Regions from separate parts of the Shewanella sp. FDAARGOS_354 genome, predicted to be linked through region 2. Evidence: predicted binding sites of a transcription regulator. Region 2 holds the regulator's gene; the other holds the start of a gene.

Region 1 (16,157 bases), 1.6 Mb from region 2:
AAGTCCGGTTTCGCCGTGGACATTATCGGCAATGATTAACTCACGGCTTAAGGGTTTAACCGCACCGCCCGCGACCGGAATATCACTGCGATTTAATAAGGTTAAGATCCGCAGGGCGTTATTAAGCGTTTTATCGGGGGTTTGGTTACCCGCGCTGGTGGTGACGGCGAGTGGAACGAGCTCTGGATGGGCGAGGGCTAAAATGAGCGCAATGGCGTCATCATGGCCAGGATCGCAATCCAGAATAATAGGACGAGTCATACTGTTACTCCTTTAAACAGCGCAATGGAGGCTTAGAATAGCACGCTAAAGCTTGAAGACAGTGAGTCTCATAGTGTCTTTACAATAAACTGTGAGCATTTTCTGATTTCTCTTCATAAGCTGCTACAATAGCGCCCGCTTTAGGCACAATAAAGATAGATATTCAATGCCTTAAATATCATGGAATGATAAGGACGTTCTGGCGTGTTGGTGAATCCTAGTCAATTAACCTCGAGTACCTCCACTCGTTTTTTGGGGTGGTTAGAAATACTCTTAATCTGTATCCCTCTGCTGCTTTTTAGTTTTGCCGCCTTATTTCTGTGGGAAGGCGTGCAAAAGTGGTCGTTGGTCAATCAACTTGAAGAACGTGGTGCTGTCGCCATTGGCCGAGTGATTGACACTGAGTATCGGAGTGAACGAGGTTCGAACGGCATGTCTCGCCAAAGATTGATGTGTTTGGTGGAGTATCACACCGCCGAGGGCGAGGAAATTCGTCAGTGGGATCTCGATGGTGTGGATTGCCGTGCAACTTATCAATTAGTCTCGCCGCAGGATGATACGCCGGGGGCATTAGTGCCCAACTATGCGCAAAGTGCTGTGAGCTACTTGCCTGATGCACCAACACGGGCGAGCGCCAATCTTGAATTAACCCGCGATCGCGCCAAACTGGACGTTGGCTTTGGCGTCGCAGGCTTATTATTTGGCTTGTTTGTCGGTTATTTCTGTTTGAACTTATTTAGAATTCGTTGGGCTGAGTGTCGTTATGTGCCAATGCTCAAGCGTTTAGGACAGCAGCAGGATTACGCTGGGATTATCAATCTGCTTGAAACCTACAGGTGTCACCCCGCCGCGAATATTCTGGTATGGGAAGCAGCCGATCATATCGGCCATTGCAGTGAGTTATACCCGCGTTTTGTTGCCTTATTTGCCCAAATGCAATCTGTGCCAAGCAAAAAACAGTTGGAACCGATAGATGAAACCATTGTGATGATTAGCTTTTATCGCTTGAGTTCCTTAGGGTTTCACGACTTGGCGCTCGCGATGTTAGCCCGTAGCAATCAAGCTTTGTCGGCAAGAACCTTGGCAACCTTTGTACTGATAACTCGCACTTATCAGCTCCCTTTGGCACTGACATTATCCACAGAAAAGCTCAAGGCATTGGAGGCACTTTGTTATGCCAAAGAGCTCAGTTTTGGTTTGGAGGATGAAAAACAATGCTGTGTCGACTTTGCTGCCCGCATCGAATATTTACTTTGGTTAGTTAGATGGGTACTCGATAATACGCATGGTGCGCCGGAGCAAATGGTTAGCCCCGTGCAAGCGCGGATCTTGGCGGCGTTTGGCCAGACAATGGCGCTGCAAACACTCAGCCTCGATAGCGCGCAGGTGATTGATAAAAATACACAAGTATTATTATCTCGGTTAGATACGAGTCATGGTTTTCAGTGCGCATTGAGGCCGATAATCGAGTCATTATCGGATAACGTAGCGCAACATATTCAACAACTCACGTTTTCAGCAACGACAAGGAAATAAGTTATGCAGTCTTATTCAATTCCTCGCCCTTTGGCATTGGTAGCAGCCTTAATCGCCCTACAATTAACGGCTTGTAGTCAGCCGAAACCCGTAACCGTATTCGAAAATGATAAGGAAGCCTTATTGCAGTTTGATAACGGCAAACTGCTCCAATTTAAGGAAAATCCGAGTCCACAGTACCGCCATATTCCCTGTGATTTACCCGCTGTCGAGACTGTGGTCACCAATAGTTCGGCCTTTGCGGCGTTAACACAATCCGGTGAGGTGATCACTTGGGGTGATAGCTATGCTGGTGGCGATAGCCGCGAGGTGACTGAGCAGCTTAAGCAAGTTAAGCAAATCGTCTCGATTAAAGATGGGTTTGCCGCGTTACGTCAAGATGGCACTGTGGTGTTCTGGGGCAATGTGGGTAAATATCGCCTCGACAAAGCCCTACAAAACCGCATGACTAATATTACTAAATTATTCGCCAACCAAGAGGCCATTGCCGCGCTAGATGCCACAGGCAAGGTACACACTTGGGGTTATGGCCCTTACGGTGGCAATAGCTTGCATGTGCAGGATCAATTAGTTGATGTCATTGATATCTTTGCTAAGGGACGCAGTTTTGTCGCCCTCAAAAAACAGGGTAGTGCAGTGATTTGGGGCCAGGTTGAAGAGTCGACCAATATGAAAAAGTTGCTCCCTCAGCTTACGGATGTGGCGAAGATCGAATATTTTCAACACACCTATGCCGCCTTGAAAAAGGACGGCTCAGTAGTGAGTTGGGGCTGGCGCAGTGATACTTATCCTATCCGCAGTGCCTTAAAAGACGTGGCGAGTATGACGGCAAACAATTGCGCATTTGCGGTGTTAAGTCCTACGGGGGATGCGCATTTTTGGGGCGATGGCATTAACTGTGGCGTCGATTGGATTAAAAAAACCGACATTACAGGCGTGAAGGAGATTATCAGCGTCGGCTCAGGTTTTTTATTACTGCGGGATAAGGCGGTGCCGCAAATTGTGGCCGACGACACTGACTACGCGTATATGTTTGGGTTTCACTATGCCCAAGAGATTCTTGATAAATATTGGCAGGAAGGCAGTGTTATTACGCAAGGACCATCTTCCTTTGTGTTTACTCGTCCCGATGGCAAAGTGGTGCCCGTTGGATATCGCGCTAACCGTGATAATGTGGAAAAGTTAATGGCACGTATTCCGCGCCTCACGTGGTTAGATGGCGCAAATGACGGTTATGTTGGCATTAGCGACAAGGGGGAGCTGGTCTCTTGGTCGATGAATTTGCCCATGTTCGACAAGTCGCCTGTGCAACCTGCTGACTCGTTAGTGATTAAGCCGCTGGATTTAAGCCCGGTTGCCCAATGCGAAACCCCTGAGCAACGTCAGGCGATTTTGAGCAAAGACAGACCCCAACCTGCGGCAAAAAACTGGGATGGCGTTTTCTAACTCATCTGAGCTTTCTCGCCAATCTGAGATTAATGGACTTTCATCCGTATAGACGTCTATAATGCGCGCGCTTAGGTCTTTAATATTCTGAGCCTTGTTGGGCGTTAACAGGTTTGACGCCCTTTGAACCTAATTTTGAGTCAACCTTCTGTGGTGCTTGCGATGATGAAGTCGCGAGATAATCGGGAAGCCAGTGAAATTCTGGCACTGCCCCCGCAACGGTAAAAGGTGAGAGACGACCGCATTTGATAGGCGTTCACGATGAGCCCTGTAATCGAGTGTGTAAAGGTCAGTTTCGCGTTCATCTCAAGTTGAGATGGATATAGCCTAAGTCCGGAGACCGGCCCTAAAGGTGTTTTTGAGATTTCGGTGGGCAGATCTCAAAATGCGATAGTGACTATCAGTGTTTTCTACTGAATCAACGGTATCGTGGCGCTAATGCCCCGTTTTCCTTGTAGGAGTTAAAGGTAAAATGGGAACACATCCAACCAAAATTGCGCTGCTGATTGGCAGCCTTTGCAGTGTATCAATTATCGCGCCCGCTGTGGCTGCCGATGAAACTCATGCCGCCAACGTCGATGAGCATATCGTGGTGATTGGCCGTGCTGATAAGACCCCGTTAAATATTGCCGCTAATGTGAATGTGATTGATGCTGCGGCGATTGAAATGAGTGGCGCAACCAGCTTGACCGAAGTGTTACGTGGTCAAAGTGGTATTCAACTGTCCGACAATAACATTGGCACTAGCTTTGCGATGCGTGGCTTTAGCGCCAGCTCTGCGGTTAACAACACGCTGATTTTGCTCGATGGTCGCCGCTTAAATAATATTGATATCGCCGCGCCTAGCCTGAATGCGATTCCACTCAATTTAATTGAGCGGGTCGAGATTTTATCGGGCAGTGCGGGCGTGCTCTATGGCGACCAAGCGGTAGGCGGGGTGATCAATATTGTGACTAAGTCGCCTGAGAATTCGGGCGGCAGCGTGCAATTATCCGGCGGCAGCTTTAATACCTACGAAGGTCGCGGCGATGTGTCGGGCGCCATCAATAAAGATTGGCACTATTTCCTGACTGGTAGCTACAACCAAGGCGATAACTATCGTAAGCATAATGCCAATGAAACGGGTTCTATCCTTGGCCGTATTCAATATAAAACCGCCACAGATTCTTTCTTCGTTGAAACCAGCTATTACGATGATGACCGCGAGAATCCTGGGGCGTTGACCCCTAAGCAGTTCAAAGAAAACCCACGTCAGTCTTCTAATAGCAGCGAATATGTTCATGAGATGACCACGGCGGCGCGCAGCGGTTATCAGCATCAGCTTAACCAAAACTGGGCCTTGGTGGCGGATCTGGATTACAGCGATACCTTAGTGAGCTCATTAAACTGGGGGGCGGGTAGCCAAAATACTCGCTCGTTGCTGATGTTTAGCCCTAAAGCGCTCGCCAACTACAGCACCCGTCAAGGTGAGCTCAACCTAGTCACAGGTTTGGATATCAGCCGCGGTAAAGCCGAGTTTGACTCTATGGCGCGCAGTAACGTGCAGGAAATGCAAAGTGCTTACCTGCAAGCCACTGTGCCGTTAAGTCACACCTTAAGCTATGTGGTGGGCGGACGTTACGCGCGGGTGACTGACGATCTGGTCGATGGCAATGTCTATCCAAACGGTATTGATTTAGATGAAGATGCCACTGCATTCGAGTTCGGTTTAAATTACCGCCCGAGCGCCGAGCACAGATTCTATCTACGTGGCGATGAAAACTTCCGTTTCGCTAAGGTGGATGAGCAAGCCTACACCCCGAAAGATGTGTATGGCTTAAAGCCGCAGACCGGCCGCTCCTATGAAGCGGGTTGGGATTGGGCTGTTGCCAGCCAAACTTTGCGAGTGAGCTTATACCGCCTCGATTTAGAAGATGAAATTGTCTTCGACCCGAGTGCGGAAAAACCTGTTGGTGGCAGCTTCCAAGGCGCTAACGTTAATGCCGATGCTTCACGCCGTTATGGCGCGAGTGCCGATTGGGATTGGCAGGTGACTAAAGCGTTGCAACTAGGTCTTGAGTACAACTATATCGATGCCGAATTTACCGACGGGGTGAATGATGGCAAGCAATTGTCTTGGGTGGCCGAGCATTCGGGACGCGGTTATGTCAGTATGGATTTTGCCGAACATTTTCAAGTCTTTGCCGAGGCCATTTATACGGGCGATCGCTTTATCGAAGGCGATAATGCTAACCAAGGCGATAAATTGGCTAGTTATGTCTTAGGTAACTTGGCACTTAACTATACCCGTGACGCCTGGTTAGCGAGCCTGCGTATCGATAACCTGTTCGATAAAGACTATGTCAGTGCTGGTTATTATGCTGGTGGAACCTATGACGGCTATTACTCAGGCCGAGGCCGTGATATTCGCTTTACTGTCGGCTACCGTTTCTAAGCTGAACCCTGATAATTAAGTGATTTAGTACCTTTTTAAGCCAGACTCTGTCTGGCTTTGTTATTTCTGCTGTTGGGTGCAGAGAAAAATAATCTCTACGGGTGTAATATAGGCTAAGTCGTTGCTTATACTATAAAGCACATCATCTTTACGGTTAACGCAATTATTCTACGACTTAGTGCTGAAATTCTTTGTAGTTTGGGTATGATGTGAGCGGTATTCGAATCATCTTATAGCTAATTAACAGGTGTAAAGTGTCCTATGACAGATCTTGAGCAACAGGTTTTTACTCAAGTGAGAGCCATCATAGCGAATGAAGAGCAAGTCATTGGCCGCCGTGGGATCTTAATTCCACTGAAAAAGGCCATTCTTGCCGAAGGCGATATTCGTAATGTGATCGATATTATTTCGAGTGATCCCGCGTTAGCGGCCCATATGTTGATGCGCAGTAATTCGGCGCAAGCTTCTGGTGTGGTTAGCCCTAAGTCTCGCTCTTTAAAAGATGCCTTAATTCGTTTGGGCCAAGTTAATATTTACCGTTATGCCTTTACATTTTATTTGAAAGAACGCCTCGATGAATTGCCTCAACCCTATAAGAAGTTGGTTCAAGGTTATTGGAAACTCACGGAAAATATAGCAACTGATGCGGTTGACAGCTTAGTTGATATGCCGGATGTCGATATCGACCCCGATGAGGTGCAAACTTTGGCGCTGTTTAGTGTGTTCGGCCAGATTATTGCTTTAACCGCATTTGCTTATTTGAATGCCAGCTCTGAGCAATCTTTCCCGCTAAGTGTGATTAAGTCTTTGATCGATAATCAGCAACAAACTTTAACCATCGAAGCCTTTGAAGCCTTAGATCTTGACCAAGATCTGCGCCAAGAGTTTATGATCGCCCACAATCTGCGCCAGACCCGTAATCAAAATTCCCCCGGGTTAATTCTGCGCCGAGTATTGTCAATGCGTGGTTTATTGCTTAATCCGCTCTAAGCACCGCTCATAAAAACAAAGCCTGCAATAGCAGGCTTTTTTGTTAAACATTTCAACGCTTAATTGGTTTTTTGCTGGCGGGCTAAGCCTTCGCTTGCTACTAGTTGCAGCCAGTTTTGCACTAAGGCCGAGTTCGCGCTGTGGCGGCGATAAGCCCCAAATAGCGGGCGTTTTAAGCCTTCTTGACCCAGTTTGACTGAAGCTAAACTCAAACCATGTCCCTCATTGATAGACCAATTTGGTAAGGCGGCGATACCGTCCTTACAGGCGATGCGCTGCAATAACATCATGGTCAAATCGCAGGTCTTTTGCTCGCCGGCTTCTATACCCGCGGGTTCTAAAAAGTGACGGTAAATATCTAAACGCGCCAGTGGCACCGGATAACTGATTATCGGCAAGCGCGCCAATTGCTTGGGCGTAACATAGGCTTCTTTCGCTAAGGGATGATCCTTAGAAACCACTAACTTCACTTCAAAATCAAACAAATGCTGATAGGCGAGCGAGTGACCTGGCACGGGATCTGAGGTCAGCACTATATCCAGTTCGCCCATTTCTAGGGCATTGAGCGAGTCGAATAGATGACGGCTGGAAAGATCTAACTCGGCTTGGGGATGATCTTGCCTAAACTGCTCCATCACCGGCATTAGCCAGCGAAAACAGCTGTGGCATTCAATGCCGACTCTGAGCTGATTGGTTTCAGTTTCCAGCCCATTTTTGAGATCGGTTTCCGTCTCCAATACCTTAGGCAGGATCTCTTCGGCGAGGTGCAACAGGCGTGCACCTTCCTGAGTAAAGGAGAGCGGTTTGCTCTTACGCACAAAAATGGGCGAGTTAATTCGTTGCTCTAACTCCTTAATTTGATGGGAGAGAGCCGATTGAGTGACAAAACGTTTTTTGGCTGCGCCCGCCAAGCTGCCACTTTCCTTCAGGGCCATTAAGGTTCGCAGATGTCTTAGTTCGATCATGATCACTCCAAGTGAATTTCGCTCATGTTGTGCTTGAAATCAATTCGGTTGCTGGCATAGAGACTATCACAATAAACTTCTAGACGTCCAGACGCCCATTGTGATTTATCTTGGCTTAAGTGCGAAAAGTTGCCAAGAAAACACCATCAGCTGGGTGCAAGTGCCGAATATGGCTTATCTCAAATAAAGGAAGATATGGTATGCAATTAAACAGTCTAGGTTTTCCCCGTATCGGGCGTCGTCGTGAATTAAAGTTTGCCCTTGAAAAATACTGGCGTGGTGAGAGCACTCAAGCCGAGCTGCATGAGGTGGCTAGGGAGTTACGCCGCACCCATTGGCAATGGCAAGTGGCCGCAGGGATAGAGCAAGTACCTGTAGGGGATTTTGCCTTTTACGATCAAGTGTTAACCCTGAGTGCGACCTTAAACGCTATCCCCGATCGCCACCGTGGTGAGGGTGCTATCGATCTTGATACCTTATTCCGCGTTGCCCGTGGCCGTGCGCCAACTGGCACCGATGCGCCAGCCTCGGAAATGACTAAGTATTTCAACACTAACTATCACTACTTAGTGCCAGAGCTTAAGCAAGACCAAGAGTTCTCTATCGCCTATGAGCAGTTTTTTGATGAAGTGGCCGAGGCGCAGTCCTTAGGTTATCAAGCCAAGCCGGTGCTGTTAGGCCCCGTGAGTTACTTGTATCTGGCAAAAACTGTGGGTCAGGATTTCGATAAACTCAGCCTATTGCCAAATCTGTTAAAGGCCTATGCCGACATTCTTGCGCGTTTTGCTGCGCAGGGCGTGACTTGGGTGCAACTTGAAGAGCCGATTCTAGCACTCGAATTAACTCATGATTGGCAAGCAGCGATTAGCCAAGCTTATCAAGCGCTTAAAACGGCTCAAGTGAAGATTTTACTCACCAGCTACTATGGCAGTATCAGTCATCATCAGACGCTGGTTTCCGCGCTGCCAGTGGCGGGTTTGCACTTCGATTTAGTGACTGCCCCTGAACAATTGGCCTTGTTTGCCAATGCCTTAAGACCAGATCAAATTCTGTCAGCTGGCGTAGTTAATGGCCGTAACGTGTGGGCGGCAGAGGTTGACCTGATTGTTGAGCGTATCGGCGGTGTTGCCCGAGACTTAGGCCAGCGTTTATGGATTGGCACCTCCTGTTCACTGCTGCACAGCCCTGTGGATTTAGAGGTAGAGACAACGCTCACGCCGGCGCTACGTCAGCAGCTCGCATTTGCTAAGCAAAAGCTGTTGGAACTGGCTAATGTGCGCCAATTGTTGCAGGCCCCTGAGTCTGTCGCGGCCAAAGAGATAGTTAACACCTGTTTGGCACGCCGTGAGGCTAAAGCACAGGCGGCGGATGCTAAAGTGATCGCCCGTGTTGCTGCGCTGACCCCAGCCGACTATGAACGTGTGAGCGAATTTACTGAGCGCCAAGCGGTGCAGCAGCGTAAGTACCGTTTGCCATTGTTGCCAACGACCACGATTGGCTCGTTCCCACAAACACCAGCAATCCGCGGACTACGTAGTCGCTGGCGCAAGGGTGAGCTAAGCGATGCCCAATATACTGAGCAGTTGCAGCAAGTAACCCGCGATACCATCGACCGCCAGCTTAAACTCGGTATCGATGTGCTGGTACACGGTGAGGCCGAGCGTAACGACATGGTCGAATACTTCGGTGAGCAGCTCGAAGGTGTGGGCTTTACCAAAAATGGTTGGGTACAGAGTTATGGTTCTCGCTGCGTTAAGCCGCCATTGATTTATGGTGATGTGAGTCGCCCGAAAGCCATGACGGTTGATTGGGCTGTATTTGCCCAAAGCCTGACGGACAAACCCGTCAAAGGCATGCTAACGGGCCCGGTGACGATTCTACATTGGTCGTTTGCCCGTGAAGATATCAGCCGCGATACCATTGCCACCCAATTGGCGCTGGCAATTCGTGATGAAGTGGTGGATTTACAAAATGCAGGTATTGGCATTATTCAAATTGATGAGCCAGCCTTCCGCGAAGGTCTGCCATTAAAGCAAAGCGAGTGGCAGGCTTACTTAGATTGGGCGGTGAATGCCTTTAAACTAAGTGCGGCGGGTGTGGTGGATGAAACCCAAATCCACACCCATATGTGCTACAGCGAGTTTAATGACACGATTGCGGCCATTGCCGCCATGGATGCGGACGTCATCACCATCGAGACCTCGCGTTCACGCATGGAGCTGCTCAACGCCTTTGAAGATTTTGAATATCCAAATGAAATTGGCCCAGGCGTTTACGATATCCACTCGCCAAATACGCCAAGTGTTGAGGCCATGGTGCACCTTATCGAAAAAGCGGCGCAAAAAGTGCCAGTGCGCCAACTCTGGGTTAACCCCGACTGCGGCCTTAAGACACGCACTTGGGCTGAAGTAGAACCCGCGCTGAAAAACATGGTCGATGCGACCCGTGAACTACGTCGCCGCCTTGGCTAAGCACTGTAAAATCTGCAATGAATGCCTCTTTGGCATAGCGTAAACAACAGGGATACCTAAGGTATCCCTGTTTTGCTATTGGTTGTTTGAACAGACCTTCGCTTATAAAAATCAGCGTTTCACGCCATGACCCTTTAGTTTGAGGTATGCAGATAATCTCAAGTAACATGGATTTATATGGTTCAACGTTTTATCCGTATATTTAAAGGTCTAGGGCGCAAACTTCTACACAGATATTTGCAAATCTTTACCTGATATCGACACTTCCTTCGTCTACTGTGCTTAGCTAACTCTATATACTGACAGCACTATTTTTCTTCCCGCAAGATACACGCTTGCGCCCATTGGCATTGATGGACACCTAGATTCAGATGAAAAAATCCTCAAAGCGTAAATTGATATTGATCCTAAGCGGCCTCATCCTCCTTGGGGGCGGCGCTTATTTTCTGCTACATAAACCCGAGGCGGCTCCAAGCTATGTGACTGAACCCGTTAGACGCGGCGATATTGAAAACTCGGTGCTCGCCAACGGCATGTTGCAGGCCTCCAAGCTGGTGAGTGTGGGCGCGCAGGTCTCAGGGCAAATTCTGAGTTTGCCTGTGGAGCTAGGCCAAGAGGTGAAAAAGGGCGATCTTATCGCGCAAATCGACAGTCTTGCCCAGCAAAACAACCTGCAAAATGCGCTGGCATCCCTTAAAAACATCAATGCCCAGTATCGTGCTAAGCAGGCGCAAATTCGTCAGGCAAAACTCGAATATACCCGTCAGCAGCAAATGCTCGCCGATAAGGCCAGCTCCCGCGCAGACTTTGAAGCCGCCGAAGCCACGCTCACGGTGTATCAAGCCGAGCTTGAGCAGTTAGAAGCGCAAAAACAACAGGCTGAGATTAATGTCGACAGTGCCAGAATCGATTTAGGTTATACCAAGATCACTGCGCCTATGGATGGCACCGTCGTTTACTCTGCGGTCGAAGTGGGTCAAACCGTTAACGCCAATCAAACCACACCAACCATAGTCGAGATGGCGCAGCTCGATACCATGACGGTCAAGGCGCAGATCTCCGAAGCCGATATCGTCAATGTGCGCCCCGGACAGCCAGTGTATTTCACTATTCTTGGCAGACCTAACCATCCCTATCGCGGCACCTTAAGGGCGATTGAGCCTGGCCCGACCTCAATGGATGGTGACGATAGCAATATGAGCTCGAGCGATTCAGACGCCATTTATTACCATGGCCTGTTCGATGTCGAAAACCCCGACCGTACCCTACGCATTGGCATGACGGCGCAGATTTCGATTGTGCTTGCCAAGTCTGATGATGCGCTGTTAGTACCATCGCAAGTGCTGAGGGTAAAACCAAGGGATAAAGCGGCTCCGCCAGCGGAAGGCAAGTCCCGTGGGCCGCAATATCAAGTGCCTGTATTGGTGAATAACCAAGTGCAATATGTGGATGTAACTGTTGGTATTAATAACAAAATCAATGCCGAAATCCTGTCTGGCCTGAACGAAGGCGACCAAGTGGTGCTCGGAATGCCCGCCGATGGTTCGACCATGAAGTTCCGTGGCCCACCAATGAGGTTTTAAGCGTGACTAAGCCATTACTGGAAGTGTCAGCTTGCTACCGCAGTTTTCAGGCGGGTGAGCAACAACTGACTGTACTCAAAGATGTTAATCTTTCCATCGCCCGGGGTGAGATGGTGGCGATTGTCGGCGCCTCGGGTTCGGGTAAGTCGACCTTGATGAATATCTTGGGCTGTTTAGATAAACCCTCAAAGGGCGCGTACTTTATCGATGGCCAAGATACCTCGCAGATGGATGTGGATGAACTCGCAAAGCTGAGACGTGAGCATTTTGGCTTTATTTTTCAGCGATATCATTTGCTTGGCGATCTTAATGCCGTCGGTAACGTCGAAGTGCCCGCCGTGTATGCGGGTAAAGATCGCCTTGAACGTAGACAGCGCGCTGAGCACTTATTGTCGCGCTTGGGTTTAGGTGAGCGTCTCGATCATAAGCCGAATCAGCTCAGTGGTGGCCAACAGCAGAGGGTGAGTGTTGCGCGGGCGCTGATGAATGGCGGTGATGTGATCCTTGCCGACGAACCGACGGGCGCTTTAGATAGTCACAGCGGCGAAGAAATGATGCGGTTATTACAGGAACTGCACCGCGAAGGACACACTATTATCATCGTCACCCACGATATGCATGTGGCGCAGCATGCCGACCGTATTATTGAGATTAAGGACGGGGTGATTATCAGCGATGAGCCTAATCCCGCCTCAAACGTTGCTGCTGCGCCTAAGACTGAAGTGATCCCCGCCAAGACGAAGGTGCGCGCCCGCGTGGCGGCATGGGACAGATATGCCGAAGCCCTGAAAATGGCGCTGCTGGCGATGTCGACCCATAGATTGCGCACCTTTTTAACTATGCTCGGCATTATTATCGGTATCGCTTCAGTCGTGTCTGTGGTGGCGCTGGGTGAAGGCTCGCAGCGGGAAATCTTAAAGAGCATTAGTTCGATGGGCACCAATACCATAGACATTCGCCCCGGCTCAGGCTTTGGTGATAGGCGCTCGGCAAAGGTACGAACTTTGACTGCAAGCGATGCTAATGCACTGAAAAACTTACCCTATGTCGATAGCGTCACCCCGAGCATTGGTTCGAGTGCGACGGTGCGTTATGGCAATAAGGCGGTGACGGCGACTGTGAATGGTGTGGGTCCAGAGTTCTTCCGGGTTAGAGGCTATGAGCTCGCCCAAGGGCAGTTTTGGGATGATGACAGTGTTAATGCGTTAGCGCAGGATGCGGTGATCGACGAGAACACCCGTAAACAGCTGTTCCCTAACAGTAGCGGCGTCATGGGCTCTGCCATCGGGGAAGTCATCTTCCTCGGGGATTTGCCGGTGCGGATTATTGGTGTCACTCAGCCTAAGGAAAGCGCCTTTGGTAACAGTGATGCCCTCAATGTGTGGGTGCCTTATACCACGGTATCAGGCCGGATGGTGGGCAAGAAATACCTTGATGGCATTACTGTTAGGCTCGATGAATCCGTACCGAGCAATGCGGCGGAGCAGGGCATTATTAGCCTGCTGAAGATGCGCCACGGCACCCAAGATTTCTTTACCATTAACACGGATACCATTCGCCAGAATATCGAGAAAACCACCGCGACCATGACGCTATTAATCTCGGCCATTGCGGTGATTTCCCTCGTGGTGGGTGGTATTGGGGTGATGAATATCATGTTGGTGTCGGTGACCGAACGTACCCGCGAGATTGGCGTGCGCATGGCGGTTGGGGCGCGCCAGAGCGATATTCTGCGGCAGTTTTTAATTGAGGCCGTGTTGGTTTGTCTGTGCGGCGGCGCGCTTGGGGTGGCCTTGGCCTATTTGATTGGCGTGGTGTTTGCCCAAGCGGGAGGCAGTTTCCAGATGATTTATTCGACGACTTCTATTGTTGCCGCCTTCGCCTGCTCCACCTTAATCGGGGTGTTGTTTGGCTTCCTCCCCGCTCGCAATGCGGCGCGTTTAGACCCAGTTGATGCACTAGCAAGAGAGTAACGCAATGAATGATCAAGTTTTAACGCATCAAAACAAATTAAACTGCCGTGTCGGTTTATCGCTCAAGGTCAGTGTGATTGCCATCAGCATCGCACTGCTGTCAGGCTGTGGCGCGCTGATGCGCTCCGACTTTGAGCCGCCTGCTTTGCAGGTGCCAGAGCAGTGGCAGCATACCCAAGTGAATGACCCTGTGAATGGCCAAGTGAGTCTCGACCCTTGGTGGCATAAGTTTAATCAACCCGAATTAAATCAGTTGATTAGCCAAGTGCTTAGCAGCAATAATGATTTGACTCTTGCGACTTTGACCTTGCAAAAGGCGCGTTTACAGGCGGGGTTAGCGCGGGATGATTTGTATCCACAGCTCAGCTCCAATAATACGGCGTCTGTGAATAAACCACTGGATGGCGGTAGTTCGAGCAAGGCATTTCAGGCGAACCTGTCGGTAAGCTATGAGGTGGATCTCTGGGGCAAAGTGTCGGCCAATATCGACCAAGCCCAATGGACGGCGCTGGCAAGTCTCGAAGATAGGGAGAGCACGGCGCAGAGTCTCGTCGCGACGACGGCTTCGCTCTATTGGCAGATTGGTTATCTGCATCAACGGATTGAACTGAGCAATAAGAGTATTGAACACAGTCGGCAAACGTTGGCGTTAACCCAGCGCCAATATGCCTCGGGTGCCGTCACAGAGCTGAATGTGCTCGAATCCCAACGCAGTTTAGCGGGGCAAGAGGCCTCCCACAGTCAACTGCTGCAACAGTTGGTTGAAGCTGAAAATGCTCTGGCAATCTTACTCAATCGCGCCCCGGGGCAAGTGGCGGTTGAGATCAAGCAATTGCCGGACAATGCGGTGCCTGAGGTTGGTGTCGGTATTCCCGCCGACTTGGTTGGCCGTCGTCCCGATGTGAAGGCGGCCCTGTATCAATTGCGCTCGGCGCTGGCCAGTAAGGATGCGACCTACGCCAGTTACTTCCCAAGCTTGAGTTTGACTGGCAGCGTAGGGGAGTCGACCTCAGAGCTAAAAGAGCTATTGCGTAATCCCGTGGGGAGTTTAGGTGCGGGCTTAGTGCTGCCTTTTTTGCAATGGAATCAAATGCAAATCAACAATGATATTGCCGATATCGACTATCAATCTGCCATCGTCAGCTATCGTAAAACCCTCTACAGCGCCTTCGAGGATGTGGATAACGCCATCTCGGCCAAGCAGCAATACGCTTACCAAGGTGAGAAGCTTGAGCTGCAATTTAGCGCCGCCGCCCAGGCCGAAGCCATTTATGAGAGCCAATATCGCCATGGTGCTATCGGCATTCAAAATTGGATCGATGCGCAGGAGAATCGCCGCAGCGCCGAGGCCGCATTGCTGGAGAATCGCTATAACCAATTAACGGCCCAAGCGACACTCTACCAAGCCTTAGGTGGGAGCGATATCGCGCCGCCATTAGCGGATAACTAATTGAATCATTCATAAATAAAAAAACCGCGATGCCTTAAGCAATCGCGGTTTTTTATTATGTGGATCAGACGATTGCGTTTAGCTGCGCAGGATCTGGAGTGGCAGGCTTAACATATCATCGCCCGTGCCTGCTAAGTGCCAGATAATCCCAACGAGGGCGGCAACGGTCACTAAGTACCAAATGGTTGAGAATATCTGCCCATATCTGTCTAGCGGCAACAGGTGGCTTTGATGACGAGTACGCCACTCGAACACTATCTCTAAGCTACCGATAAGCAATAGGAAACCGAGCAGGGCAAGGCCCAAGGTGTAGCTGATATACACCCCAAAGGCGGCGCCAATCACACAGGCAATTAACCCCATAATGCTGTTCATCGAGAAGCTAATGCTTTTTAAAATATGGCCACCATCGAGGGGTAAAATTGGCAATAAATTAAACAGGTTAAGTAGCGCGTTAAAGGCCGCAAGCCCTGCAAAGAAGACATTGTCCGTCATGTGGTAAGCGATAAGTGAGCCTACCGACATCAATAGGCCGAAGGTTGGCCCCATAATCGAGATGACCACATCCTGCCAGCGGGTGTTAATCTTTTCATCGCTGAGGGCGAGTCCCCCCATAAAGGGGATGAGGTAAATTCCTTTGGTTTTCATCCCAAAATACTTCATCGCGCGAATATGGCCGTACTCGTGGAATACCAAACAGGCGATAAGTGCCAAGGCAAATTGGAATGAAAACAACCAAGAGTAGGCCGCCACACTCGCGCCCGCGAGTACCACTTTGATGACCTTAGCGCTTTTGAGTAGCTTAAATCCAAGGGACGCTAAACCAACAAAGCTAAATTTTTGTGGTGTAGTCACTGGGATTTCAGGGGTTTGGCGTTCGATATCTTTTTCGGTACGAGTGCCTTGGGCAATCACTTCTTCATCAATAAGCAGTCGATAGTCGAATCTAAAGGGCTGCCAAACCACATCAGTTTCAAGTCGCACAAGGATTTTATGCTCAAGAACTTGCGCTTCGCCATGCTCGCTGGCCAATTGGCTATGCTGTTGA
Region 2 (16,157 bases):
TGCAAGTTTATCGAGTGCCGCTTTGTGGGTTGTAATTTAAGCCTGCTCAAGGTGCCCTTAAGCCAATTTAACGGTGTGAGTTTTGAAGAATGTAAGTTGGTCGGCATAGACTGGACCCGTGCCGCTTGGCCGAGATTATCCTTTGCGGCACCTTTTAGCTTTAGAACCTGCATCTTAAACGACTGCTCTTTTATGGGCCTTAAGCTCGATGAAATGGTACTTGAGGGCTGTAAGGCGCAGGATGTAGATTTTCGTGAGGGCAAGTTTAATCGCGCTAACTTTAGTTACAGCGATTTTCGCCACAGCTTATTTGGCCGTACCGAGTTAATGGAGGCGGATTTCTCCGAGGCAACCGATTACGACATTGATATTTTTAACAACAAAATTAAAGGTGCCAAGTTTAGCCGCGATGAAGCGATTCGGCTATTAAATGGCTTAGATATTACCTTGGTGGATTGACCTTATACCAACCTCATATCAGCACCTGTTCGCGCTAATAGGTGCTGGCATTTTATCCTTTTAAATGAACGGGTTTATTGTGACAGCGATATCGCGGTATCACTTTTTAACTTATTGTTTTTAAAATTGCTTTTAGGTTTTTTGATAACTTTTTATTGTGGTGCGTATTGTAAAAACACCTCAAGCGTACGCATCGATATGGCCAATCAACACTATTGATCTTATTCACGAATTTTTAGAACAATTTTAACTTTTAGTTGCCATAGATCACACCAAACTTGCCTATGTGGTTTACCACAATAGCCGCCTACCTCTTTCGGGATAACAATCACTCTGGAACAGCAAAATGCCAGCGCGTCTTAGGGCATTGGCATTAATAACTAAAAACCTGTGAGCAAATTTAGTGTTTCACCGCAGTGGTGACCCAAAGCCTAAGTTTGCGTGTGCCAATTGGTGCATAAGGGTGGATGAGTGTGATGGAGGTAACCATGATTGAGCTTAATAGGCGAACCTTTTTAAAGGGCGCAGGGGCCAGCGGTGCAACATGTGCATTAGCTAGCTTATTGCCGGGCAGCTTAGCGGCATTAGAGAGTAAGCAGCTAAAGGGCATGGGCAAAGAAATTGCCAGTATCTGTGAGATGTGTTCAACCCGCTGCCCGATTTCAGCGCGGGTGATTGAAGGTAAAAACGTCTTCATTAGCGGTAACAAGGCAGCTAAAGCTTTTGGCGGTAAAGTCTGTGCCCGTGGTGGTGCTGGCCATAGTTTGCTGTACGATCCACAGCGGATTGTTAAACCGCTAAAACGGGTTGGCGAGCGTGGCGAGGGTAAATGGGCGGAAATCAGTTGGGATGAAGCCTATCAACTGATTGCCGATAATCTTACTAAAATCAAGCAAGCTCACGGCCCTGAGGCGGTGGCGTTTTCCTCTAAATCCGGTTCGCAAGAAAAACACTTATTCCATCTCGCCACAGCGTTTGGCAGCCCAAATACCTTTACCCATGCATCTACTTGCCCAGGTGGTTATGAAATTGCCGCCAAGGCCATGTTTGGCACTAAGGTGAAACGCGATTTAAGTAACTCAAAATACATCATTAACTTCGGCCATAACCTGTACGAAGGCATCAACATGTCCGAAACCCGTGGCATGATGGCAGCGCAAATGGATAAAGGCGCTAAGTTGGTGGTGTTTGAGCCAAGATTCTCTATCGTCGCCGACAAAGCCGATGAGTGGTATGCAATCCGTCCCGGCACCGACGTAGCGGTCGCTTTAGCGTTATGTCATGTCTTGATTGAAGAAAATCTTTACGACAAGGCCTTTGTTGAGCGTTATGTCGAAGGCTTTGACACCTTTGCCGCCGAAGTAAAAGCCTATACCCCTGAGTGGGCCGAAACGATCTCCGATGTGCCCGCCAAAGATATTCGCCGTATTGCCCGTGAATATGCGGCTAAAGCGCCCCATGCGGTGGTGGATTTTGGTCACAGAGCCACCTTTACCACCGAAGAGTTTGAAATGCGCCGCGCGCTTTACGCTGCCAACATCTTGATTGGTAACATCGAGCGTAAGGGCGGGATCTACCTGGGTCAAAAGCCTGGCGATTATAACAAGCTCGCCGGTGAAAATGTGGCCCCCGTGCTGGGTAAGCCCGGCGTAAAAGATATGCCAAAGCCTGAGGCAAAACGTATCGACCAAGTGGAAGAACAGTACGCCATGATGTGGTCAGCGGGCGGGGTTTATCAAACCGTCCTCGATGCGACCTTAAGCGCGGTGCCTTATCAGTTACATGGCTGGGTGATGTCCCGTACTAACCCAATGCAAACCATGACCGACAGAGCGCGTGTGGTCGAAGCCTTGAAAAAGCTCGACTTTGTTGCAGTGTGCGATGTGTATATCAGTGAAACCGCGGCCTATGCCGACGTGATTCTACCTGAGTCTACCTACCTTGAGCGCGATGAGGAAATCGCTGACAAGTCCGGTAAAAACCCTGCCTACTATGTGCGCCAACGGGTAGTCGAAACCTTAGGTGATACTCGTCCTTCATGGCAAATCTTTAAAGATATCGGCCATAAGCTAGGGTTGAGTGAATTCTATCCATGGGAAAACATGGAGACCCTGCAACTATTGCAGGTAAACCGCGACACAGAGCTGCTGCGCCGGATCAAAGACGAAGGTTTTGTCAGCTTCGGTAAGCCGATTATGTTGCGTGAACCTAAAATGGTCGCCGAATTTACCAAGGCCTATGCCAATGCCAAACCTGCGGATGAAGACGGCACCTACGGCAGTTTACTCAGCTTTAAAACCCCAAGCGGCAAGATTGAATTGACCTCCGCCAAGGTTGAAGCCATGGCGCCAGGACGCGGCGTCATTAAATTCCGCGAAGTGCAGCTTAAAAAGCCAAATGAACTCTACTTTATCCAAGGTAAGGTGGCGGTGCATACCAATGGCGCGACCCACAATGTGCCCATGCTGGCAAATTTGATGTCGGATAACGCTGTATGGGTTCACCCAGATACCGCGAGCAAATTAGGTATCAGCAATGGCGACCCTATCCGCTTAACCAGCAGCGTAGGTACAGAGGAAGGTCATGCGTTAGTCACCCCGGGCATTCGCCCCGATACCGTGTTTGCTTATATGGGCTTTGGCTCTAAAAACAAAGAGTTGGTTAGAGCGACAGGCAAAGGTATCCACTGCGGAAACTTACTGCCCCACGTTACCGCATCTGTGTGTGGCATGACGGTACACACCACTGGCGTCACGCTGGCAAAACGCTAATTGGAGGCTCAAATGACGAAAAGATATGTGATGGTGCACGATGAGAACAAGTGCATCGGCTGCCAAGCCTGTAACGTGGCTTGCCGCAGTGAAAACGGCGTACCAGAAGGGGTGACCCGTTTGCAGGTGAGAGTCGAAGGGCCTTATGGCGAAATGCCTCATCTGCACTTTAAGTACCACAGAGTGTCGTGTCAGCAATGTGAAGATGCGCCCTGTGTGAAGGTGTGTCCAACGGGCGCGGCCTATGTGGGCGAAGATGGCATTGTCTCCATCCACGGCGACAAGTGTGTGGGTTGTATGTACTGCGTGGCGGCGTGTCCCTACAAAGTGCGTTTTATGAATCCCGAAACCAAAGTGGCTGACAAGTGTAATTTCTGTAAGGACACGCGTTTGGCCCGGGGTGAAGAGCCTGCCTGTGTGACTGTGTGCCCGACCGATGCCTTGGTGTTTGGCGATGCTAACGATCCACAAAGTGAAGTGGCCACACTGCTCAACACTAAGATCACTTACCAAGATAAGACCCATTTAGGCACTAAACCTAGGGTATATCGCGTTCCTACCAAAAGAGGGGGGATTTGATTATGAACAATACTTGGGGCGATATGGCGCAATATGATCCCGTCACTTGGCACTGGGTCATCGCCGTGTATTTGTTTATGGCGGGTTTATCCGCCGGAAGTTTGCTGATTGGCATTGGTTTGCGTTGGTTCAATCAAGAACAAACACAAGTTGAGAGCAATATCCTCAAGGCCGCGGCGATTATTGGCCCTGTGGCAATCAGCTTAGGCTTAGCTTGTTTAGTGTTTGATTTAACTAAGCCTTTCCACTTCTGGTTGATTTTAATTAACTACAACTTCCAGTCCGTTATGGCGATTGGGGTATTAGCGCTGCTGGCTTACTCACCCTTGGCATTTGCCTACGCGATTTTAGTACTGCGTGACGATTTGCCCAAGTGGGGCTTAGGTTTCCTCGCGCCTATCGCTAAGCTGCTGATGCCCTTTAGAAAGCTGATTGAAGTGCTATTGTTTGTCCTCGCCATTGGTGTGGGCGCTTACACTGGCTTCTTAATCTCGGCGATGAATGCCTATCCGATGCTAAATACTGCGGTATTGCCTGCACTGTTCTTGGTATCTGGTTTATCAGCGGGTGCGGCGGCCAATGCGGTGCTGGCGCTGGTGATGTTCAAAACCGATAGCCACGACAAGACCTTAGCTAAAATGCATGGCTTAGAGCTGCCAGTGATGGCCATCGAAATCATGTTCCTGTTTATGTTGTTCTGCGCCTTGTACTTTAAGGGCGGTGCGGCGGCTGCGGCGCTGGCATCACTCACCTCTGGCGTGTGGGCAAGCGTATTCTGGATTGGTGTCGTGGGGATTGGCTTTGGTGTGCCATTGCTGTTTATGCTGCTTCCCGCAGCGACTCGCCACACTAAGGGCGCAATGATTATGGTGGCCTGTGCCAGTTTAACCGGCGTGCTCGCGCTAAGACACTTTATTGTGTATGCGGGCCAAAGTTACCTGAGCTAAGTGATGTTAGCGAATGCTCTAACCCATGGCATTCAAACTAGCGCAACAAATATGAGTATTACTTTAATGCGATTAAGTGATACTCAAATGGGTTACAACACGCATCCCTGCAAGCAAAAAGCACCGTTAAACGGTGCTTTTTTATGGCTGCGATTGACTGCAATTGGCAGGAGGTTATTGCGGTAATAACTCAATCACTGATTTGACCGTGAGCACTAAGGCGCTGATAGCGCAGAGGGCTAAGGTCGCCATCTTGGTCTTATGTTTATCCACATTTCCCACCAGTTTGCCCGCCACGAGATAGCCTAAAAAGACCGAGGGCAATAGCATTAGCGACAGCCAAAAGTGCTTGATTTCGAGTAGGCCCGTCACCCCAAGAATCGCCAAGGCAATGGTCGAACTAAAGATAAAGAAGGCCGATAACGCCGCGCGAAACTGCGAAGCATCCTTACCCGCCAATAAAATCGCCATCGGAGGGCCACCAATGGCGGCGATATTGCCAAAGATCCCCGAGACGATTCCCGCGCCAAATAGCGTCGCTTTGTTCACCGGCAGGCTGAATTTATACAAACTGAGCACCACGGCAACCGTCACAATCGCGGCAATCGCCAGACCAAGAATCGGCTGCGGCGCAAACAGTAATAGGCTAGCACCGATAAAGCCACCGGGCACTCGACCGATGAGCGCGTATTGCAAGCCATTGAATTCTAAATGGCCGCGTTCACGCAATAGGGTGAGTAGCGCGATGGAAAATCCCATCACAATCACGGGGGCAGGCACTAATTGGGGATCGACGATATACAGCAGCGGGCTGGCGACCACGGCTAAGCCAAACCCAATTAGACTCTGGGTGAGGGCACCTAAAAACACAATCACAGACGCGATGGCAAGCGTTTGTGGATCGATCAAGGAGAACATAGGATTCCATCAAAACAAAATAGGGATCGTTACTTTAACCCACCACGCCTGATGAGCATTAACGATCCCTAATAATTAGTTACGGCAGGATTATGGACGCTTAAGCGTTATTCCATGTCTTCCCACTCGATCCCCATTTCGTCCATCAACCGCTTCGCTTCAGCGGGGATGCTGTCTGGGCACTCTTTCGACAGATCGGCATCATCAGGCAGAGGCTGGCCGGTGTAGGCATGCAAAAATGCTTCGCACAACAGTTCGCTATTCGTTGCGTGGCGCAGGTTGTTGACCTGACGACGCGTACGTTCATCCGTGAGGACTTTTAGCACTTTGAGCGGAATAGACACAGTAATTTTCTTTACTTGTTCATTCTTCTTGCCATGTTCAGCATAGGGGCTGATGTATTCCCCATTCCATTCAGTCATTGACTCACCTGTTATAACGCTAAATTCGGGGCAGATTTTAAACCCTTACAGATTACAGTCAAATTATTGCTACTATTTCTTAGCGATTGCAAACAGATTTCTTTATGTTTAGACGTCTAAGCGTCTTAACGCCTATTGACGATGCCACTGGGCTTAGGTACATTTAGACGTCCAGACATCTCTTTGCGAACTTAGGAGTTCCCGATGACCGCAGGCAAATTAGTGACCGAGCGTCAATTAGCCACATTGGCAGTGCGTCAGGGTATCGAAAGCGATACTCAATATGGCGCCGTGGTGCCGCCAATTTACCTGTCGACGAATTACGCCTTCGATGGTCATAAAAATCCTCGCGAATTTGATTACAGCCGTTCCGGCAATCCTACCCGCAGCATCTTAGGCGATGCCTTAGCTAAGCTGGAAAAAGGCGCAACCGGTGTGGTGACCTGCACTGGCATGGCCGCCATTACCTTAGTGACCACTTTACTGGGCCCAGATGATTTACTGGTGGTGCCCCACGATTGCTACGGTGGCTCTTACCGTTTATTCACCAACCTCGCGAAAAAAGGCCAATTTAAACTGCTGGTGGTCGATCAAACCGACAGCCAAGCACTTGAGCAAGCGATTGCCCAGCAGCCTAAAATGGTGTGGATTGAAACCCCATCCAACCCATTACTGCGGGTGGTTGATATCGAAGCTATTGCCAAGGCAAGCCACGCCGTAGGTGCGTTAGTGATAGTGGACAACACTTTCCTCTCGCCGATTTTGCAGCAACCGCTATTGCTCGGCGCCGATATCGTTATCCACTCCACCACTAAATACATTAATGGCCATAGCGATGTGGTGGGCGGCGCGGTGATCGCCAAAGACCCTCAACTCGGTGAGACCTTACATTGGTGGTCGAACACCTTAGGCTTAACCGGTTCTGCCTTTGACAGTTATCAAACCCTGCGCGGCCTGCGTACTTTAGCTGTGCGCATTCGTGAGCACCAAAGTAATGCCGAGCGGATTGTGGAGTTACTGAGTAACAGCCCCGTCGTGAGTAAAGTGTATTACCCAGGTCTTGCGGATCATCCCGGCCATGCCATTGCCGCCAAGCAACAAAAAGGTTTTGGCGCTATGCTGAGTTTTGAGCTTAAGGGCGGCGAGGCCGAAGTGGTCGCCTTTTTAGATGCGTTAAGTTTATTCAGCGTGGCTGAGAGTTTAGGTGGCGTTGAGAGTCTCGTAGCCGTGCCCGCGACCATGACCCACAGGGCGATGGAGCCGCAGGCGCGTTTTGAAGCTGGCATTAAAGACACCCTATTACGTTTGTCGGTTGGTATTGAAGATGCCGACGACTTAGTTGCAGATATTCAAGCAGGATTGGCCGCCGTAGCGGCTTGTCAGTAGAGGAATAATAGATGGCACGTTGTCACTTACATAAATTTGGTGGTTCCAGCTTAGCCGATGCCGATTGTTACCGCCGAGTCGCCCATATTCTGTTAACCCATGGCCATAGTGATGATCTAGTGGTGGTGTCTGCCGCGGGTAAAACCACTAACTTTTTATATAAATTATTGTCCCTGCGCGATAGCAACCAATTATGGCAAGAAGAATTACAAGTCCTTATCAGCTATCAGCAAGGCTTGATTGAGCAATTATTATCTAACGAGCAAGCGCGGGATTTACGCGAACGTTTAACCACGGATAAAGCTCAGTTAATCAGTCTATTATCTTTAGATGTACGCAACGATTACCAAATTAACCATGTGGTGAGTTTTGGTGAGCGTTGGTCGGCGCGCCTGATGGCAGCGCTGCTGCGTGAATCGGGCGTGGCCGCAAGCCATGTGGATGCCTGCTCGATTTTAGTGGCAGATGAGGCCGCCGTGCCGCAAATCCGTGTGCAAGAATCCCGCGCTAAAGTACAAGCCTTACTGGCCGCACACCCTAACGAGCGCCTAGTGATCACCGGTTTTATCTGCGCCAACGAGCGCGGTGATACCTTGCTATTGGGTCGCAATGGCTCTGACTTTAGCGCCAGCTTAATTGCTAGCCTTGCCGACATTGAGCGCGTGACCATTTGGACCGACGTTGAAGGGGTCTTTAACGCTGATCCAAACAAAATCAACGATGCGAAATTACTCAAGAGCATGTCCCTTGCTGAAGCGGACCGCTTGGCACGTTTAGGCTCACCCGTGTTGCATTCACGCACCTTGCAGCCATTGTTTAACACAGAGGTGAGTTTGGCTGTGCGTTCAAGCTACGCCTCCCATACCGACTTTACCCTGATTGCGCCGCACAGTTCCTCAGCGAGTGCGCCCGTGGTGACCAATCTAAATGCTGTGGTGTTATTTGGCTTTAAGATTGCGGGTGATGTCGCTAGTCTGCTCGAGCAATTGGTGGCGGCGGGATTAACGCCACTGGCCCATTGGGTATCGGCGCATCAACGGCTTGAGCTTGCCTATACCGCTGAAAACCAAAAACAAGTACAAAAATTATTGGATGCGCAGGCCGAAGCCCTCGGCATTAAAGATCTGCAAATTAATACCGAACTCGGTTTAGTGGCGTTGGTGAGTGCCGATGCCGAGCATTATCGCCGCAGCTTTGCCCGTTTACTGAGTCGCGATGCTAAGCCCTTGTTCAGTGGTGACTTAAGCCTGGTGACCTTAGTGCCACAGTCGCAGGTTAATCTGCTGACGCAAAAAGTGCATCGCCGCTGCGCTGGCCCGCGTAAACGTATTGGCGTATTGCTGCTGGGTGTGGGCAATATTGGCGAGGCGTGGGTGAAGCTGTTTAAGTCAGTTTCTCCCTCGTTAAATCAAGAGCTTGAAGCGCAAGTCGAGTTAGTCGGTCTGGTGACTTCCAGTAAAGCCCTGATTAAGTCTACGGGGGTGGATCTGGAAAGCTGGCAGCAGGAATTTGATACAGAAGCGACTCCTTGGCAGTACGAGCATCTATTTGAACAATTAGAACAACTTAACTGTGACGAACTGATTGCATTAGATATCAGCGCCAGTGCCAGTTTAACCCTGCAATATCCAGAATTTTTCGAGCGCGGCATCCATATGGTCAGCGCGAACAAACTCGCGGGTTCTGGCCCGCTGCCTTTTTATCGCGAGCTTAAAGAACAACTCGGTTATCGCCGTTTATTCTGGCGCTATAACGCCAGCTGCGGCGCGGGTTTACCTATTCAGCACGCCTTAAACGATCTGCGTAACAGTGGTGATAGCGTTGAAGCCGTGGGCGGGATTTTCTCTGGCACCCTGTGTTGGTTATTTGAGAATTACGATACCAGTAAACCCTTCTCGGAATTAGTGATTGAAGCACGTGGTTTAGGGATTACCGAACCCGATCCTCGGGACGATCTTTCTGGCCGCGATATGCAGCGCAAGTTGCTGATTTTAGCCCGTGAAATCGGCCTAGAAATCGAGCTTGAGGATATTGAGCTGCGCTCCCTAGTACCTGCCCATTTAGCGGATATTCCGTTGGAGCAATTCCTTGCCCGTATCGGTGAGCTAGATGATGAATTATTGCAGCAATATGGCGCAGCAGCGGAACAAAACAAAGTGCTGAGATATGTCGCCTCTTTGGATAATAGCGGCGCAGTCCTTAAAGCCGAGGTGGGATTACAGTGGATTGATGCGAGCCACCCCTACGCCAACCTGACGCCCGGAGATAATGTGTTTGTGATCCGCTCAGCCTTCTATCAAGGTAATCCTTTGATTATCCGAGGACCGGGTGCGGGCCGCGAAGTGACGGCAGCAGCTGTACAATCGGATCTAACACAGATCTGCCGCGATCTGCTGCAAGAATAGATTTAAATTCAAAAGCTTAAAGGACTCATTTGAGTCCTTTTTTATTGGCGAAGATAAGGACTAAAATCAAGGTGATCAACGAGGGATAAGAAAATGCCAAAAAGGGGGATTTTTTGGCTTGACTTAACAGCCAGTTTCTCTAGTATATGGACATATAGACGTCCAAACGTCCGTATGGATTAAACTACTGCATTAATAGTCGTACCAGTCGCGATAAGTGTCGCACTCGGGCGGTTGAGGAAATACACATGGCTTTTCATCACGCACAACATTCACATTCGCTAAACCAAAGTTTGTCTGAACTTAATGGCGATATTAATGTTTCTTTTGAGTTTTTCCCGCCATCAACCCCCGAAATGGAACAGATCCTGTGGAACTCTATTCGTCGTTTAGAGCCGCTGAATCCTAAGTTTGTGTCTGTGACCTATGGGGCAAACTCGGGCGTGCGTGACCGTACCCACGGCGTGATTGAACGTATTCAACAAGAAACCAACCTAGTTGCTGCGCCGCATTTAACCTTAGTGGATGCGAGTGATGAAGAGCTGTTAGATCTGGCAAAGCATTACTGGAAATCGGGTATTCGCGACATAGTGGCGCTGCGTGGCGACTTGCCTGCGGGCAGCCCAAAACCGACTCGCTTTGCGGTGGATCTAGTGCGCCTGCTGCGTTCAGTGGCCGACTTTGATATTTCGGTCGCCGCTTACCCAGAAGTGCACCCAGATGCGGCTAACGCTCAGGCGGATTTGATTAACCTTAAGCGTAAAATCGACGCCGGTGCGAGCCGTGCTATTACCCAGTTTTTCTTCGATGTGGAATCTTACCTGCGTTTTCGCGACCGCTGTGTTGCGGCGGGGATTGATGTCGAAATCGTACCCGGTATTTTACCCGTGACTAACTTTACCCAGTTAAAGCGTTTTGCGGGCATGACCAATGTGAGCTTACCAAGCTGGTTACATAAGCAGTTCGATGGCCTTGAAAATGATGCCGGAACCCGTCAGCTGGTGGGCGCTAACGTGGCGATTGATATGGTGAAAGTGTTGTCCCGCGAAGGGGTGAAGGATTTCCACTTCTACACCTTAAACCGTGCGGAATTGACCTATGCGATTTGCCATACCTTAGGGGTTCGCCCAAAGGCGGTATAACGTTAACAGCATAAAAAAACGCCGCTATTTAGCGGCGTTTTGTTTTGCTTGAATCCTAAATCCTAAATCCTAAATCCTAAATCCTAAATCCTAAATCCTAAACTGAGCGAGAAGTGTGGTTAAGCGCATCGACAACTGTGCTAACTCGTCTCCCGCCCGAGCCGTTTGCTCGGCACTCTCGGTGGCATTGGTCGTAATATCATTAATATTATTGACGTTTTTATTGATTTCTGCCGACACAGCACATTGCTCGTTGGCAGCGCTAGCGATTTGAATGTTCATTTGACTAATGGTGGATACGGCCTGGGTAATGGCTTCGAGCGCTTCCCCCGCCTCGTGCACCAACGAAACACAGTTTTGCGTGGTGGCGGTACTGGTATTCATGGTACTGACGGTGGATTTGGCACTCTGTTGCAAGGCTTCAATCATCTGCTGAATTTCGCTGGTTGAAGCTTGAGTACGGCTGGCGAGCGTACGTACTTCATCTGCCACCACCGCAAAACCACGGCCTTGTTCACCCGCACGGGCGGCCTCAATGGCGGCATTGAGGGCGAGCAAATTGGTTTGATCGGCAATATTACGGATAACGACTAATACCGAGTCAATCTGCGCGGTATTACGCTCAAGTTCGTTGATGGCCGTGGCGGCATGGGCTATTTCATCCGCCAGCAGACTTATAGTCGAAATGACCTTTTCAACCAGCAACTTACCATGTTCAGTTGACTCGCTGGCGTGGGTTGCTGCGTCGGCGGCATCAGTCGCATTGTGGGCAACTTCTTGTACTGTTGCCGCCATTTCATTCATGGCGGTGGCGACTTGTTCGGTCTCGAGGTGTTGCCGTTTTGCCATTTGCTGAGTTTCATGGGTAATGGCAGACATTTCTTCGGCCGATGTCGCCAGTAAGCTGGTGGAGTCTGATACTTGAGCAACGGTGGCGTGGATCTTTTCGGCAAAGCGGTTAAAGGCAAGTGCAAGCTGCGCGATTTCGTCTTTGCTCTTCACTTCAATCCGGCGGGTTAAATCGCCTTCACCTTCGGCAATGTCATTGAGCGCATTGGTTGTTTCGGCAATCGGGCGGGTAATACTCTTAGCGATAAACCAGGCAATGGCGGTGCCAATTAGGAAGGCGATAAAGCCTATCAAAATGAGTTTAAAGCGAATATCGGACATCGCTTGCTCAGAATGGCTTCTGTCCAGTGCAATATCCAGCACACCAAAGGTTTTGCCCGAGTAGTCTTTCATCCCATGACGATACAGGGCGTAGCTCTTGCCGTCTAAATCGATGGTACGAATCACTTCAGTACCTTGCATTACCTTGTTGAGTTCGCTGGAGGCGTTGGTGTCGGTGGTAAAAGTGCCACCAAAGGGGACAAAGTTGCCATCCTTAGGCAGCAAAAGAGTTATCTCTGCTTGGTAGGCATTTTTAAAATTGTCGAAGAAGGGCTGGCCAAATGACATACCAAACTCCACCGAGCCCGTATGTTGTCCTTGGTAATTCATCGGCACTAGGCCGCGGATACCTAAGCCTTCAACCCCGTATTCTAAACCGCTGAGGGGCTGCTTTTGGGTGTTGGTTTCGACAATGGTTTTACGGATTGCGGTGAGGTCATCACCAAATTTTTCAGGGCGATGCAGGCGTAAAAACGAGGTCGCGGGTGGGGTGTGAAACTGAAATTGCTGCACGGCAAAATCTTGTTTAAGGCGCGTAAATAGCGGTTGGGTGCGTTGAAGTAGTGCTTCACGGTCGCGCTCGGCAAAGTTACTTTGGATCTCAGGGGTTAATGAGATTAAGGTTGCCATCGCCTGTGCTCTTTGTCCCGATGAGACGATATTTGCTACCGCGGTTTCGTATAACTTATGTAATTCCCGTTGTTCAGACTCCCTTATTTGGCGACTGAATTCCGATAGCACTAGCGGCATGATAAAGCTCATCACCGCAAATAGCAGTAGGCTGATGCCTAACACTATCCGAGTGCTAATGTTTAAATTCTTCACAGTAAACCTCCCAGTATCCGTATGTCTGTCTAAATATCTTTTTGAATATTATAGAGATACTGCTTTTTATATTTGCGAGCGGGTGAACCTTTTTCAGTTGTTTTTCGGTTTTTTGCGGATTTCGTGGCAGCGTGCACAGATCTTTTCTGAGCAGAAAATATTTACTTAGCCTGCTAACTAAGTATAATGCTTAGCAGGCTAAGTAAATGAGTAAGCATCATGTATAAAGAACTCGAGCGCTTAAAGGAGTTATCCCTCGCGGAACATTTAGGTCGCCTGCACCGCTTATGGCGTACCGTGGCGGATGTGGAATTAGCACCACTTGGGTTAACCCATCCTCGATGGACCGCGTTGTGGAAGTTATTGCGTCTAGGTGACAACGTGAGCCAAAAGGTGTTAGCGGATGCGCTGGAAATTGAATTGGCTTCTTTGATGCGTACCTTAGGGCAACTTGAGGAGCAAGGTTTAGTCGAGCGTCATTGCTGCACTAAAGATAAGCGCGCCCGAATCGTGTCGCTAACACCCGCCGGTAAAGACGTATTAAAGCAAGTCGAAGCGCGGATTATCCATGTGCGCGGTGAATTATTAGCGGGCATTAGCGCCTCTGAGCTTGGCGAGTTTGAACGCATCATTAGCCTAATTAGTGAAAACGCCTTGGCCAAGTTGACCAAGAGCACAGATATTCTTGAGTGAGAAATAAGATGACACCGGATCAACAATTTGCCCGTCTTGTCAAAATCGCCATGCTCGGTTTTGTGGCCGTGTTTGGCTATTTTATGTTTGCCGACACTATGATGCCATTAACCCCACAGGCTATGGCAACCCGTGTAGTGACTAAGGTGACTCCACAGATCAGCGGCAAGATTCAAACGATTAATGTGAAAAATAACCAAGTGGTCGCCAAAGGCGATTTACTGTTTCAAGTCGACCCTGCGCCCTTTGAGTTGGCTGTGTCACATGCCAAATTGGCCCTAGAACAAGTGCGTCAGGATAATGCCGAACTTGATGCTGCACTCTTAGCCGCTAAAGCAGAAGTGAATGCGAGTGTGACGACTGCACAACAAAAACGCCGCGAGGCCAAACGTTTAGATGCACTTTATGCGACCCATGGCGTTTCGCAGCAGTTGCGTGATCAAGCCGATAGTGATGCGGACGCCGCCGAGGCGAATGTGTTAGCCGCTAATGCTCGCCTCGATAAACTCAAAGTGAGCCGTGGTCTCTATGGCGAAGATAACCTTAGAGTTCGCCAAGCGATGAATGCGTTAGAGCAAGCTGAGCTGAATCTGTCTTACACCCAAATCCGTGCCGACCAAGATGGAGTGGTGACCAACCTGCAACTTGAAGTGGGCAGCTTTGCCGCCGTGGGTCAGCCATTACTCGCCTTAGTTTCTGATAAATTGGATATTATTGCCGATTTTCGTGAAAAAACCTTACGGGGCGTGAATGCCGCTTATCCCGCATTAATCGCCTTTGACGGTGAGCCTGGTCGTTTGTATCACGCCCAAGTGAGCAGTGTCGATGCAGGGGTGAGTGCGGGGCAGTTTGATGCCAATGGTCGTTTAGCCGCGCCGCAGGAGTCAGACCGTTGGGTGCGTGATGCGCAGCGCTTAAGACTGCACTTAGTCTTAGATGACAGTGTGTCAGACAACAGTGCAATGAATAACCTACCCGCAGGCGCGCGTGCTACTGTGCAATTGCTGCCCGACAATACGCTGTTTAGCCTGCTAGCCAAGGTGCAGATTAAGGTCATTAGCCTGCTCCATTACATCTACTAATATCAAGGCAATTTGCATGTTGTTACGCCACAATCCATTAACCGCCAATGATTTACGCCAGTGTTTGCGCATTGCCACTGGCGGTACCATTGGTTTTACCCTGTGTAAGCTATTTGGTTGGAGTAATGGGGTGTTTTTTACTGTAACCCCAATGTTATTACTGGGTTTAGTCCCTGTGATAAGTGGCCATGCGGTAAGGCAATTATTGGCATCATCTGCCATTGCGGGGCTTGAAGTCGGCCTGCTCGGAGGCTTGTTCGGTAGCCACCCAGGCATGATGACACCGATTGTCTTCCTGCTGTTTTTGTATCGTTTTGCGGCGATGTCCCGCGGTAGCCTGTTTCTGTTTGGTGCCAATGGCGTGCTGAGTTTAAGCATTATGCTGCACTTTGCCAGCTATCCGGGCACAGATCTGAATGATCTGATTTTTAGTAACTTTTGGGCGACAGGGCTATCAGTCATCATCGCCTATTTAATGACTGCACTTTGGCCGGATGTTGAACCCCGCGCCGCCTATCAACCCGGCCCTAAGGCGCCGCACCGTATGCGCCATGAGGCGTTGCTCGGTGCCAGCATTGCCACGCTCTCTTTCTTAGTGTTTCAGATTTTCGATCTGCGTGATTCGATGTCGGCGCAGGCAACCACCTTGCTACTTTTATTCCCCATGCATTGGAACGGGGCGTTGGATTATGCCCGTAAACGTGCCATTGGTACCTTGCTTGGGGTGTCTTTTGGGGTGATGGTGCAACTCTTTCTCTACGATTGGTCAGGATTGTTGATCCTGATTGTGCCGCTGCTGTGGCTTGGCCTTATGTTGTTTGCACAGGCCCATGTGAAGGAGGCGAGCGGATCGGGTGTCGGTTTTGGCGCCATGACGACGTTAGGGATTTTGTTTGGGCAATATTTAACCCCAGGTAACGACTTAATTTTTAGTGCACTGTATCGGGTGAGCAGTATTTTTGTGGCGATAGTGGCGACGTTATTCCTCTGTTATCTGCTGCATAAGTTATTGAATAGCTTTGAAGCGACCCGATTTGGTTACTAAAGTGTTAATATTAGATTTTTTTAATGCTTGTTCCGCTTCCGTGCAAGGAGTATGGTGTTTTGATGCGTTTAGTGTGGGCTAAACGTAGAACGCACCACTCAATTATCTCTTTTTTAACGACCTTGTTTTAGCCGTTAACGCGGTTTTTCAAGCGTTTTCGTGTGACTCAAGGTTTGTTCAAGGATAGAAAATGAATAATAAAATTAAAATATTAGCCAAAGGCATCGCGCTCATTAGCGGCTGTGCCTTGACCTCTGTCGCCATCGCTAACACGGCAACTATCCCGCCAGCGGGACAAATCTGCGTGACTTGC

What was found. Region 2 encodes MetJ, which represses methionine synthesis genes. Its sites were predicted from a motif close to TAGACGTCTAGACGTCTA; they were not measured.
Region 1: a site for MetJ is predicted at 7,705-7,722, ahead of metE (5-methyltetrahydropteroyltriglutamate--homocysteine S-methyltransferase). Genes of this name have one in related genera too.

Annotation. Positions count from the first base shown of each region.
Region 1 is NZ_CP022089.2:2,741,903-2,758,059, reverse strand. It holds gene rihA (pyrimidine-specific ribonucleoside hydrolase RihA) at 1-261, opposite strand, end outside; gene CEQ32_RS12405 (DUF3592 domain-containing protein) at 466-1,797, shown strand; gene CEQ32_RS12400 (hypothetical protein) at 1,801-3,243, shown strand; cobalamin riboswitch at 3,378-3,607, shown strand; gene CEQ32_RS12395 (TonB-dependent receptor) at 3,716-5,677, shown strand; gene CEQ32_RS12390 (HDOD domain-containing protein) at 5,939-6,667, shown strand; gene CEQ32_RS12385 (LysR family transcriptional regulator) at 6,727-7,632, opposite strand; gene metE (5-methyltetrahydropteroyltriglutamate--homocysteine S-methyltransferase) at 7,833-10,103, shown strand; gene CEQ32_RS12375 (efflux RND transporter periplasmic adaptor subunit) at 10,475-11,686, shown strand; gene CEQ32_RS12370 (MacB family efflux pump subunit) at 11,689-13,659, shown strand; gene CEQ32_RS12365 (efflux transporter outer membrane subunit) at 13,664-15,109, shown strand; gene CEQ32_RS12360 (site-2 protease family protein) at 15,188-16,157, opposite strand, start outside.
Region 2 is NZ_CP022089.2:4,301,794-4,317,950, forward strand. It holds gene CEQ32_RS19410 (pentapeptide repeat-containing protein) at 1-459, shown strand, start outside; gene phsA (thiosulfate reductase PhsA) at 948-3,230, shown strand; gene CEQ32_RS19420 (4Fe-4S dicluster domain-containing protein) at 3,243-3,809, shown strand; gene nrfD (NrfD/PsrC family molybdoenzyme membrane anchor subunit) at 3,812-4,756, shown strand; gene CEQ32_RS19430 (sulfite exporter TauE/SafE family protein) at 4,931-5,674, opposite strand; gene metJ (met regulon transcriptional regulator MetJ) at 5,782-6,096, opposite strand; gene metB (cystathionine gamma-synthase) at 6,319-7,482, shown strand; gene CEQ32_RS19445 (bifunctional aspartate kinase/homoserine dehydrogenase II) at 7,494-9,887, shown strand; gene metF (methylenetetrahydrofolate reductase) at 10,136-11,029, shown strand; gene CEQ32_RS19455 (methyl-accepting chemotaxis protein) at 11,120-13,024, opposite strand; gene slyA (transcriptional regulator SlyA) at 13,244-13,717, shown strand; gene CEQ32_RS19465 (HlyD family secretion protein) at 13,726-14,799, shown strand; gene CEQ32_RS19470 (DUF2955 domain-containing protein) at 14,816-15,844, shown strand; gene CEQ32_RS19475 (c-type cytochrome) at 16,035-16,157, shown strand, end outside.